Regions from separate parts of the Ferdinandcohnia jepli genome, predicted to be linked through region 1. Evidence: riboswitches for the same ligand, from Rfam matches in the RefSeq annotation. Region 1 holds a riboswitch; the other holds the start of a gene.

Region 1 (4,434 bases):
TGGCATGGGCTCTATCATTCTTGATGGCGCTGAAATTGGTGAAGGTGCGTTTATTGGAGCAGGTAGTCTTGTGCCACAAGGAAAGAAGATTCCTCCTAATACACTTGCATTTGGTCGTCCCGCTAAGGTCATTAGAGAGTTAAATGATGATGACAAAAAGGATATGGCCCGAATACGTAGAGAATATGTTGAAAAAGGACAGTTTTATAAGAGTTTGCAAAAATAAGAAAAGCGCAAGCGCCTTGGTCAGCCCCGACAAGCGCTGGAACCCTGACGAGGAGGCTCGAAAAAAAGCAAAGCTTTTTTCCTGCGTGGATTAACCTCAGGAAGCATTCCTTAGTGTTGCCGCCACAGGAGGGGTGAAGCGACCTCGAGGGGCTAGGCGCTGGAGCTAAACACCGAAAACTCGGTTAAAATTTTTATACTTTATTATTTAACAAAAGCTCGCCACTAGGCGAGCTCTTCAATTCTTAATTAGAAGCTTGTTGTTTTAGAGCTTCAGCTTTGTCTGTACGCTCCCAAGGTAAATCTACGTCACTTCTTCCAAAATGACCATATGCAGCTGTCCGCTTATAGATTGGTCGGCGAAGATCTAACATCTTAATAATCCCTGCTGGACGAAGGTCGAAGTTTCCACGTACTAAATCAACTAGTACATCTTCAGAAACAGTTCCAGTTCCGAATGTATCAACTGAGATAGAAACTGGTTGAGCCACTCCAATCGCGTATGCTAATTGGACTTCACACTTATCAGCAAGTCCTGCAGCTACAATATTTTTTGCAACGTAGCGTGCAGCATATGCAGCCGAGCGGTCTACTTTTGTAGGATCCTTGCCCGAGAATGCTCCACCACCATGGCGTGCATAACCACCATACGTATCAACGATAATTTTACGTCCTGTTAGCCCTGCATCCCCTTGTGGTCCACCGATTACAAAACGTCCTGTTGGGTTGATAAAGTACTTTGTATTTTCATCAATAAGCTCTTTTGGAACAACTGGATTAATAACATGCTCCTTAAGATTACGCTGAATTTGCTCCAGTGTAATTTCAGGATGATGTTGAGTAGAAATAACAATGGTATCAATTCTAACTGGGTTGTTATTTTCATCATACTCAACAGTAACCTGAGTTTTACCGTCTGGACGTAAATATGGAAGAATCTCTTCTTTACGAACTTCAGTTAAACGACGAGCAAGCTTATGAGCTAAAGAAATTGGTAAAGGCATTAGTTCTTTTGTTTCATTACAAGCAAAACCAAACATCAAACCTTGGTCTCCCGCACCAATTGCATCAATTTGCTCATCAGTCATTTGACCTTCACGAGCTTCTAACGCTTGATCTACACCCATAGCGATATCTGGTGATTGCTCATCAATGGAAGTTAAAACTGCACAAGTCTCAGCATCAAATCCATACTTTGCACGAGTATATCCAATCTCTCTTACAGTTTCACGTACAATTTTAGGGATATCTACATATGTAGAAGTTGTAATTTCTCCTGCTACAAGAACTAATCCAGTAGTTACAGAAGTTTCACAAGCTACGCGTGCATTAGCATCACTAGCTAAAATAGCGTCCAAGATAGAATCTGAAATTTGGTCACAAATTTTATCTGGATGACCCTCTGTAACAGACTCAGAAGTAAATAATCGGCGTCTAGTTGTCACAACGCTTCCTCCTTTTACATTCAGAACATCGAGTGTACTCAATTTCTGACTTTCTTTTTGATACGGTACTCATTCCCTTAGTATTGTTACATTTTGATTTTTTATCCTGTATTCACGTACAGTAAAACACTTTGCGGCTGACCTAACGTGCACGAAAAGTGATTACAAACACAAACTTTTCTCTAATTAAATTTGAATTTACTTTCAAGATTGTATATGTGAATGTAACATCGTATGAGTTAAGCAAACAGATAGATATTCTAAAAGTTGCCCCTGATATCAAGAAATAAAAAACCTTCCCTGCTAATGAGGAAAGGTAAATTTGTCATTCTCGCCTTTCACTCTTATCGATCAAGGTCATGCCTTGCTCAGGTTAGCACCTTATCACTATTTAAAAAACCAAGAAGTTATATGTATAGAATAAACATAAATTTACTTCTATATGTATACATAGTGATGGTTGCCGGGTTTCATTGGGCCTGTCCCTCCGCCAGCTCGGGATAAGAGAGTATCCGTTCAATGACATATCATAACGTAGTAAACCTTTTACTGTCAACAATATTACGGAAAATAAAAACAAAAAATATGATCAGTACTTTTAAAATAAAAATCTAGCTTTTATTCTTGTTTAAATTACTATTTTTACCTATAATTTTAAAGCGCTTACTTTTTTTATCTTTACATAAAGTGCATGAAATCATAGTTTTTTAAATTGGTTGGTACACTTTGGAGATAAGTTACGTAAAATACGTTAAATAGTATAGACTAATTGAATTAATGTGTTATACTAATTATAATTCGAATGATAATAATATTTAGATAAAGGATGGTTTTTTTCATGAATTCAGTTGAAGTTTCAAGTGAGCAGCTAATGGAATTAGTGAATGGAAATAACGTACTTCATGATCTCTCTGTCTCGGTATTAGTCGAAAAAGTACTAGCTAGAAAAGAGGGAATTCTTACTTCGACTGGTGCTGTACGTGCGACTACAGGAAAATATACAGGTAGATCACCAGAAGATAAATATATTGTAGAAGAAGCTTCTACAAAAGATAAAATTGACTGGGGAAAAGTCAATCAACCTATTTCTGAAGCAACCTTTGAAAAACTTTACACAAAAGTACTTACCTATCTAAAAGAGCAAAACGAAGTCTTTGTATTCAATGGATATGCAGGTGCTGACAAAAAGGTACGTATGCCAATTCAAGTCATTAATGAATTTGCTTGGCATAATTTATTTGCTCAGCAACTTTTCATTCGCCCTACTGAGGAGGATTTAGAGAATCACAAGCCGGAATTTACTGTAATAAATGCTCCTAATTTTAAAGCTGACCCTGCTGTTGATGGTACTCATTCTGAGACATTCATCATTATCTCATTTGAAAAACGCACTGTTTTAATTGGTGGTACAGAATATGCTGGAGAAATTAAAAAATCAATTTTTTCAGTAATGAACTTTGTTCTGCCTGAAGCTAATATTTTATCTATGCACTGCTCGGCGAATGTTGGCCAAGAAGGGGATGTAGCCTTATTTTTCGGCCTATCAGGCACTGGAAAAACAACTCTATCAGCTGACCCTAAGCGTCGATTGATCGGCGATGATGAACACGGTTGGTCTAACTCAGGTGTCTTTAATATCGAGGGTGGTTGCTACGCGAAATGTATCAATTTATCACGGGAGAAAGAACCACAGATTTTTGATGCAATTCGTTTTGGATCGGTCCTTGAAAATGTGGTTGTTGATGAGGAATCCAGAATTGCTGATTATGATGATGGCTCACTTACTGAAAATACAAGAGCAGCATACCAAATTGAGAATATCGACAATATTGTTGTTCCTAGTATTGCTGGTCACCCGAACACAATTGTATTTTTAACTGCTGATGCTTTTGGAGTATTACCACCGATTAGCAAATTAACAAAAGAACAAGCAATGTACCATTTCTTAAGTGGTTATACAAGTAAACTCGCTGGAACAGAGCGTGGAGTAACATCTCCTCAAGCAACTTTTTCAACATGTTTTGGTTCACCATTCCTACCACTTCCTGCAACTGTATATGCTGAGATGCTTGGTAAAAAAATTGATGAACACAATGTGCAAGTATTCCTTGTAAATACCGGTTGGACTGGTGGAGAATACGGTGTTGGAAACCGTATGAAGTTAAGCTACACACGTGCAATGGTGCAAGCTGCTTTAGAAGGCGAATTGAACAACGTCGAAACGGTAAAAAATGATATATTTGGTTTAGAAATTCCAATTCATATTGCTGGAGTTCCAGATGATGTTTTACAACCTTCTAAAACATGGGCCGATCAAAGTGCATATTATGTGAAAGCAAAGGAACTTGCACTTAAATTTAAAGAGAACTTTAAAAAATTCTCTAATGTTCCTAAGGAAATTGAATTATTAGGTGGTCCAAGAATATAAGCAGGATAAAACCTCGAGAGTTTCCCTCTCGAGGTTTTTAATTTATAGAATTCAGGGATTGCAGTTCGTATGTAATAGTTGTTTTATCATCTTCTAGTGTAATCTTTTTTATAATGGCATCCCCAATAGACTCGCTATCTTTTGTTCGTCTTACCTCTAAAGGAATGTCTATTGGATATAGTCGATAACCATCTTTGATTAGAGTAAAAAGATTGTCTTTCACTCTCTCTTCCCTGCCTTTTGTAACAATCATAGTGTTTAATTCGAATGGCATTCCCACTTTTGGTTCCCCCTCATTATTTAGTAGGTCTTGATTTCATCCACTCAGTTAACCTT
Region 2 (4,434 bases), on a different contig from region 1:
GTAAAAAAGGGATACCTAAACCAGTTGTTGTGCCAAGTAAATTAGCAATAGCGTCTAAAAATTCTGCACTTCGCTCTGGAAGAAAATATTGCCTATACTCTTCAAAAAGTCCTAGTAAAATCAGATATAGCCATACAATTCCCAGACTTTTTCTTACGTGGTATTTATTAATAACCACTAAGCAAACCAAACCGAGAATAAATGAAACAACGAAGAATAGCAGGAAATGTCCCACCTTGTCCATTCCAAATACAAGTTCATAATTTATTTTCATATCTTCCTCACCCATTAGTGAGTTTGGTCAACCCGGGAAGAACATAAACCTATTGGTTATTAGTGGGTAAAAAGAGAATGGAAAAATAAGATTCCATTCTCTTTTTTCATGATTATCTATAAGTCTCCAAAAAATCCTTCAACACATGAACCGCCTGCACACAATCCCCCAAAGTCGACCACTCGGCAGGATTATGACTAATCCCATCCTTACTCTGTACAAAAATCATCGCAACCGGAAGTTTACGCCCAACCACCATTGCATCATGCCCGGCACCGCTTGGTAAATAAGCCGGTTCTATCCCTTGGGCTTTAACCGAGTTAGCCAGTTTTTCCTGCATGTCCTCACTGATTGGAACGGGTGCCTCCCGGAAGGTTTCTTCTACTTCTAGTTCGATGTTGTGGTTGTTGCAAAGAGTGTGCGCCTTGTCGATGACAAGTTCGACTAGTTTGTCGCGCGTATCCTTTTGGATATCACGAATATCAACAGTTAAACGAACCTCACCTGGAATAACATTTACCCCATTAGGAAATACATCAACCTTGCCAACAGTCGCAACTGCAGAAGAGCTCACTTGCTGAGGGAGCGCTTGTACCTCATATATAAATTGGCTGGCAGCAACAAGAGCATCTTGTCGATCATTCATTGGAGTGTTGCCTGCATGACCGGCTTGTCCTTTAAACGTCATCTTCAACCAGCATGGTCCTGCAATTCCGGTCACAATTCCTACAGATGTGTTTGCATTTTCAAGTCTTTTACCTTGTTCAATATGTATTTCAACAAAGGCTTCTAGTTTGTCGAGGTCTCTTTTTGAAGTGAAAAAGGAATCTGTAGTGAGGCCAATACTTTCTAACACCTCGCTAAAAGGGACTCCGTTTATATCCTTTTTAGGAAGTAAATCCTCTGGTTTTGCCTCACCAATCATCGACATGCTGCCACTAAAGCCACCGTTAAAACGTGCACCTTCTTCGTCGGTAAAAATGACGACTTCGTAAGGTCTTTCTGGAGTGTATCCGGTTTGTTTCCAAGCTTCTGCAACCTCTAGTGCAGCAAGCACACCAAGTGGTCCGTCAAAATGTCCGCCATTTGGCACACTGTCTACATGGGATCCAGATATTAGTGCCGGTAACTCTGGGTTTTTACCTTCAAGGCGGCCAAACACATTTCCGGCACCGTCAACAGTTACTTCAAGTCCTGCTTCGGTCATCCATTTTTTGACGAGGTCCTTTGCTGCCTTTTCTTCTTCTGAAAAGCCAATCCGGTACGAACCGCAGTCTGGTGTGAGTCCAATCTCGGAAAGAGCCGCTAATCTTGTGGCCAAGCGCTCACCCCTTACGCCGTTTTTGTTTAATGATTTATCGTAATCTACTATGAGTTTTTCATACAGGTTCATCTGAATTCTCCTTTTTTGTGGTTTGCAATTTAAGCATTGTTCAATTAATGTACCTATTATGCAATTAATAAGACTATCCTGCAATCATAATTGTGACTTAACGAGAAACTCTATTCAGTAATTCAATAAGATTACTCGGTTTACTACATTAGCTAACAAAAACTTTTTTGTTGAACTTTTCTGATAGATAAAGTATGATAACATTACGAATTACGAAATAAATAGTGTCTTCTTATTACGAGAGGTGGAGGGAAATGGCCCTTTGAAGCCTCGGCAGCGGGTTCTAGATTCATAGAATACTGTGCCAATTCCATCAAACTTGATGTTTGAGAAATAAGAAGGGGTCGACGTTACATACAAACCTCTTCTTTTTGAAGAGGTTTTTTATTTTATCTAGAAACAGCATGAGGAGATGAGTGGAGTGAAGTATGGTTTTTGGTTACCGATTTTTGGTGGGTGGTTACGAAATGTGGAGGATGAGAACATGCCACCGACCTTTGCTTATGCAAAGGAAGTGATTCAAGCGGCGGAAAAATGGGGCTATGATACAACCTTAATTGCTGAATTATATTTGAATGATATTAAGGGTCCCGAGCATGATTCCCTTGAGGCTTGGTCAACTGCGGCAGCACTTGCAGCAGTTACGGAAAAAATTGAAATTATGACAGCGGTCCGTCCTGGATTCCACAACCCTGCTGTAACAGCAAAAATGGCTGCGAACATTGATCATATAAGCAATGGAAGGTTTACGTTGAATGTCGTTTCTGCTTGGTGGGAAGAAGAAGCCCGTCAGTACAACGGTATTTTTACAGCACATGATGAGCGTTATGACCGCACGCTAGAGTTTATCGATGTTGTGAAAGGACTATGGACAGAAGAAACTTTCTCATATGATGGCAAGTTTTACAATATCCAAAATGCGAAGCTTGCTCCAAAGCCAGTTCAACGTCCTAACCCGGTTTTATATGCAGGCGGCGAAAGTCCAAAGGGTAAAGAAGTAATCGCTTCAGTCATGGACGCTTATGTGATGCATGGTGGAACAGTTGAAGAAATTGATACGAAAATCACGGATATGAAAAATAGACGAAAAGCCTTGAACAAAGACGACTTCCAATCCTTTGGAATGGCAGCGTACGTGATTTGCCGCGATACAGAGGAAGAGGTTCAGGAGGAACTTCGTCGTATCACGGATGTAAAAGATACTAGCGGATACGCGGGATTCAAGGATTTCACAAGTAAATCTCAATTAGAGCAGCAAATTCAGTTGCAGGATTATTCCGTTTCAAACAGAGGCTTGCGTCCAAACTTAATCGGAACACCGGAACAAATTGCGGAGCGCATTTTAGCATATGAAGAGGTTGGATTAGACTTATTACTACTTCAATTTTCACCACAGCTAGAAGAAATGGAACGCTTTGCTCGTGATGTAATGCCACTTGTAGAAGCGAAACGAACTCAAAAACTAGAAGCTTAAAAAGGAGTGGAAGCAATGAGTAAAATATATGTAATTCATGAAAATGATGAATGGACACAGCACTTAGTAAAGCGCCTAGAAGAACTAAATCTTCCGTATGAGTTGTGGCATCTGGATCAGGGAACAGTGGACTTATCCGAGGCACCGCCGGAAGGTGTATTTTATAGTAGAATGAGCGCATCTTCTCATACGCGCGGTCATCGATATGCACCTGAATTAACGAGTGCAGTTCTTGCATGGTTAGAAGCGCACGATAGAAAAGTGTTTAACGGATCGCGTGCACTGCAGTTAGAAGTTAGTAAGGTTCAGCAATACCTTGAGTTGAATCGTTATGGTGTAAAAACACCGAAAACAGTTGCGGCAGTTGGAAAAGAACAAATTCGTGAAGCGGCAGCGAAGTTTGCAGGTGCACCATTTATTACAAAACATAACCGTGCTGGAAAAGGACTTGGAGTTCAATTGTTCTATTCATTAGAAGCACTAAATGAGTATCTTGAAGGACCGACTTTTGAGGAGCCGGTTGATGGAATTACGCTTATTCAAGAGTACATCCAATCACCAGAACCATATATCACCCGTTGCGAATTTGTTGGCGGCAAGTTTGTGTATGCGGTTCGAGTCGACACATCTGAAGGCTTTGAACTATGCCCGGCAGACGCATGCCAAATCGGAGACCTTTTCTGTCCAGTTGGCGAAGAAGTACCAACGAAACCTAAGTTCCAAATCGTTGAAAACTTTGCAGATCCTATTTTAGAAAGGTATGAGCAGGTTCTAGCTGCAAACGACATTCACATTGCTGGCATCGAGTTTATCCGTAACAGCGAGGGCGAAATTTTCACATATGACATCAATACAAATACCAATTACAACTCAGACGCGGAGGATGCTGCCGGTAAGTTTGGTATGCTTGAGGTTGCAACGTTTTTAGGGAAAGAGTTGGAGAAGTTGGCTGGAGTAGAGGTGTAAAAAAAGGGAAGTTGCCTACTGGTAACTTCCCTGAACATCTAATGCCTTTTTCAATAATTCATTTTTCTTTTCTTCATACTTTTTCTTATAAGGCAGGGCTTCCTCTTTTGAGTGTCCATTAACTACTAACTCATTCTCTAGCTCGGTATAGAGCGCGTAGAATAACTCATCGGTTTCTTTTTCTAACGTCTTGAATTCGTTATAGTAGGTACCCATCACTTGCAAAACTGCCACTCCATCAGCTGATTCTTCGATAAAATCTGCCTTCGCTCGTTTGAGTAGCTCTTTGGCTTTCTTCTTTGTGTCTTTTTCAAGAATAGTAAATTC

What was found. A riboswitch is a leader RNA that binds a small molecule or an ion and turns the genes downstream of it on or off. The one in region 1 is predicted to bind S-adenosylmethionine.
Region 2: another riboswitch for S-adenosylmethionine. It lies ahead of AB3M96_RS05855 (LLM class flavin-dependent oxidoreductase); the one in region 1 lies ahead of metK (methionine adenosyltransferase).

What each region holds. Positions count from the first base shown of each region.
Region 1 covers NZ_JBFOKR010000016.1:29,910-34,343, reverse strand. The annotation lists gene AB3M96_RS17305 (gamma carbonic anhydrase) at 1-226, shown strand, start outside; gene metK (methionine adenosyltransferase) at 471-1,670, opposite strand; SAM riboswitch class I at 2,012-2,177, opposite strand; gene pckA (phosphoenolpyruvate carboxykinase (ATP)) at 2,509-4,098, shown strand; gene AB3M96_RS17290 (DUF2584 domain-containing protein) at 4,136-4,378, opposite strand; gene AB3M96_RS17285 (alpha/beta hydrolase family protein) at 4,395-4,434, opposite strand, start outside.
Region 2 covers NZ_JBFOKR010000004.1:179,663-184,096, forward strand. The annotation lists gene AB3M96_RS05845 (VanZ family protein) at 1-274, opposite strand, end outside; gene AB3M96_RS05850 (M20 family metallo-hydrolase) at 387-1,667, opposite strand; SAM riboswitch class I at 1,897-2,007, shown strand; gene AB3M96_RS05855 (LLM class flavin-dependent oxidoreductase) at 2,089-3,141, shown strand; gene AB3M96_RS05860 (ATP-grasp domain-containing protein) at 3,157-4,107, shown strand; gene AB3M96_RS05865 (hypothetical protein) at 4,123-4,434, opposite strand, start outside.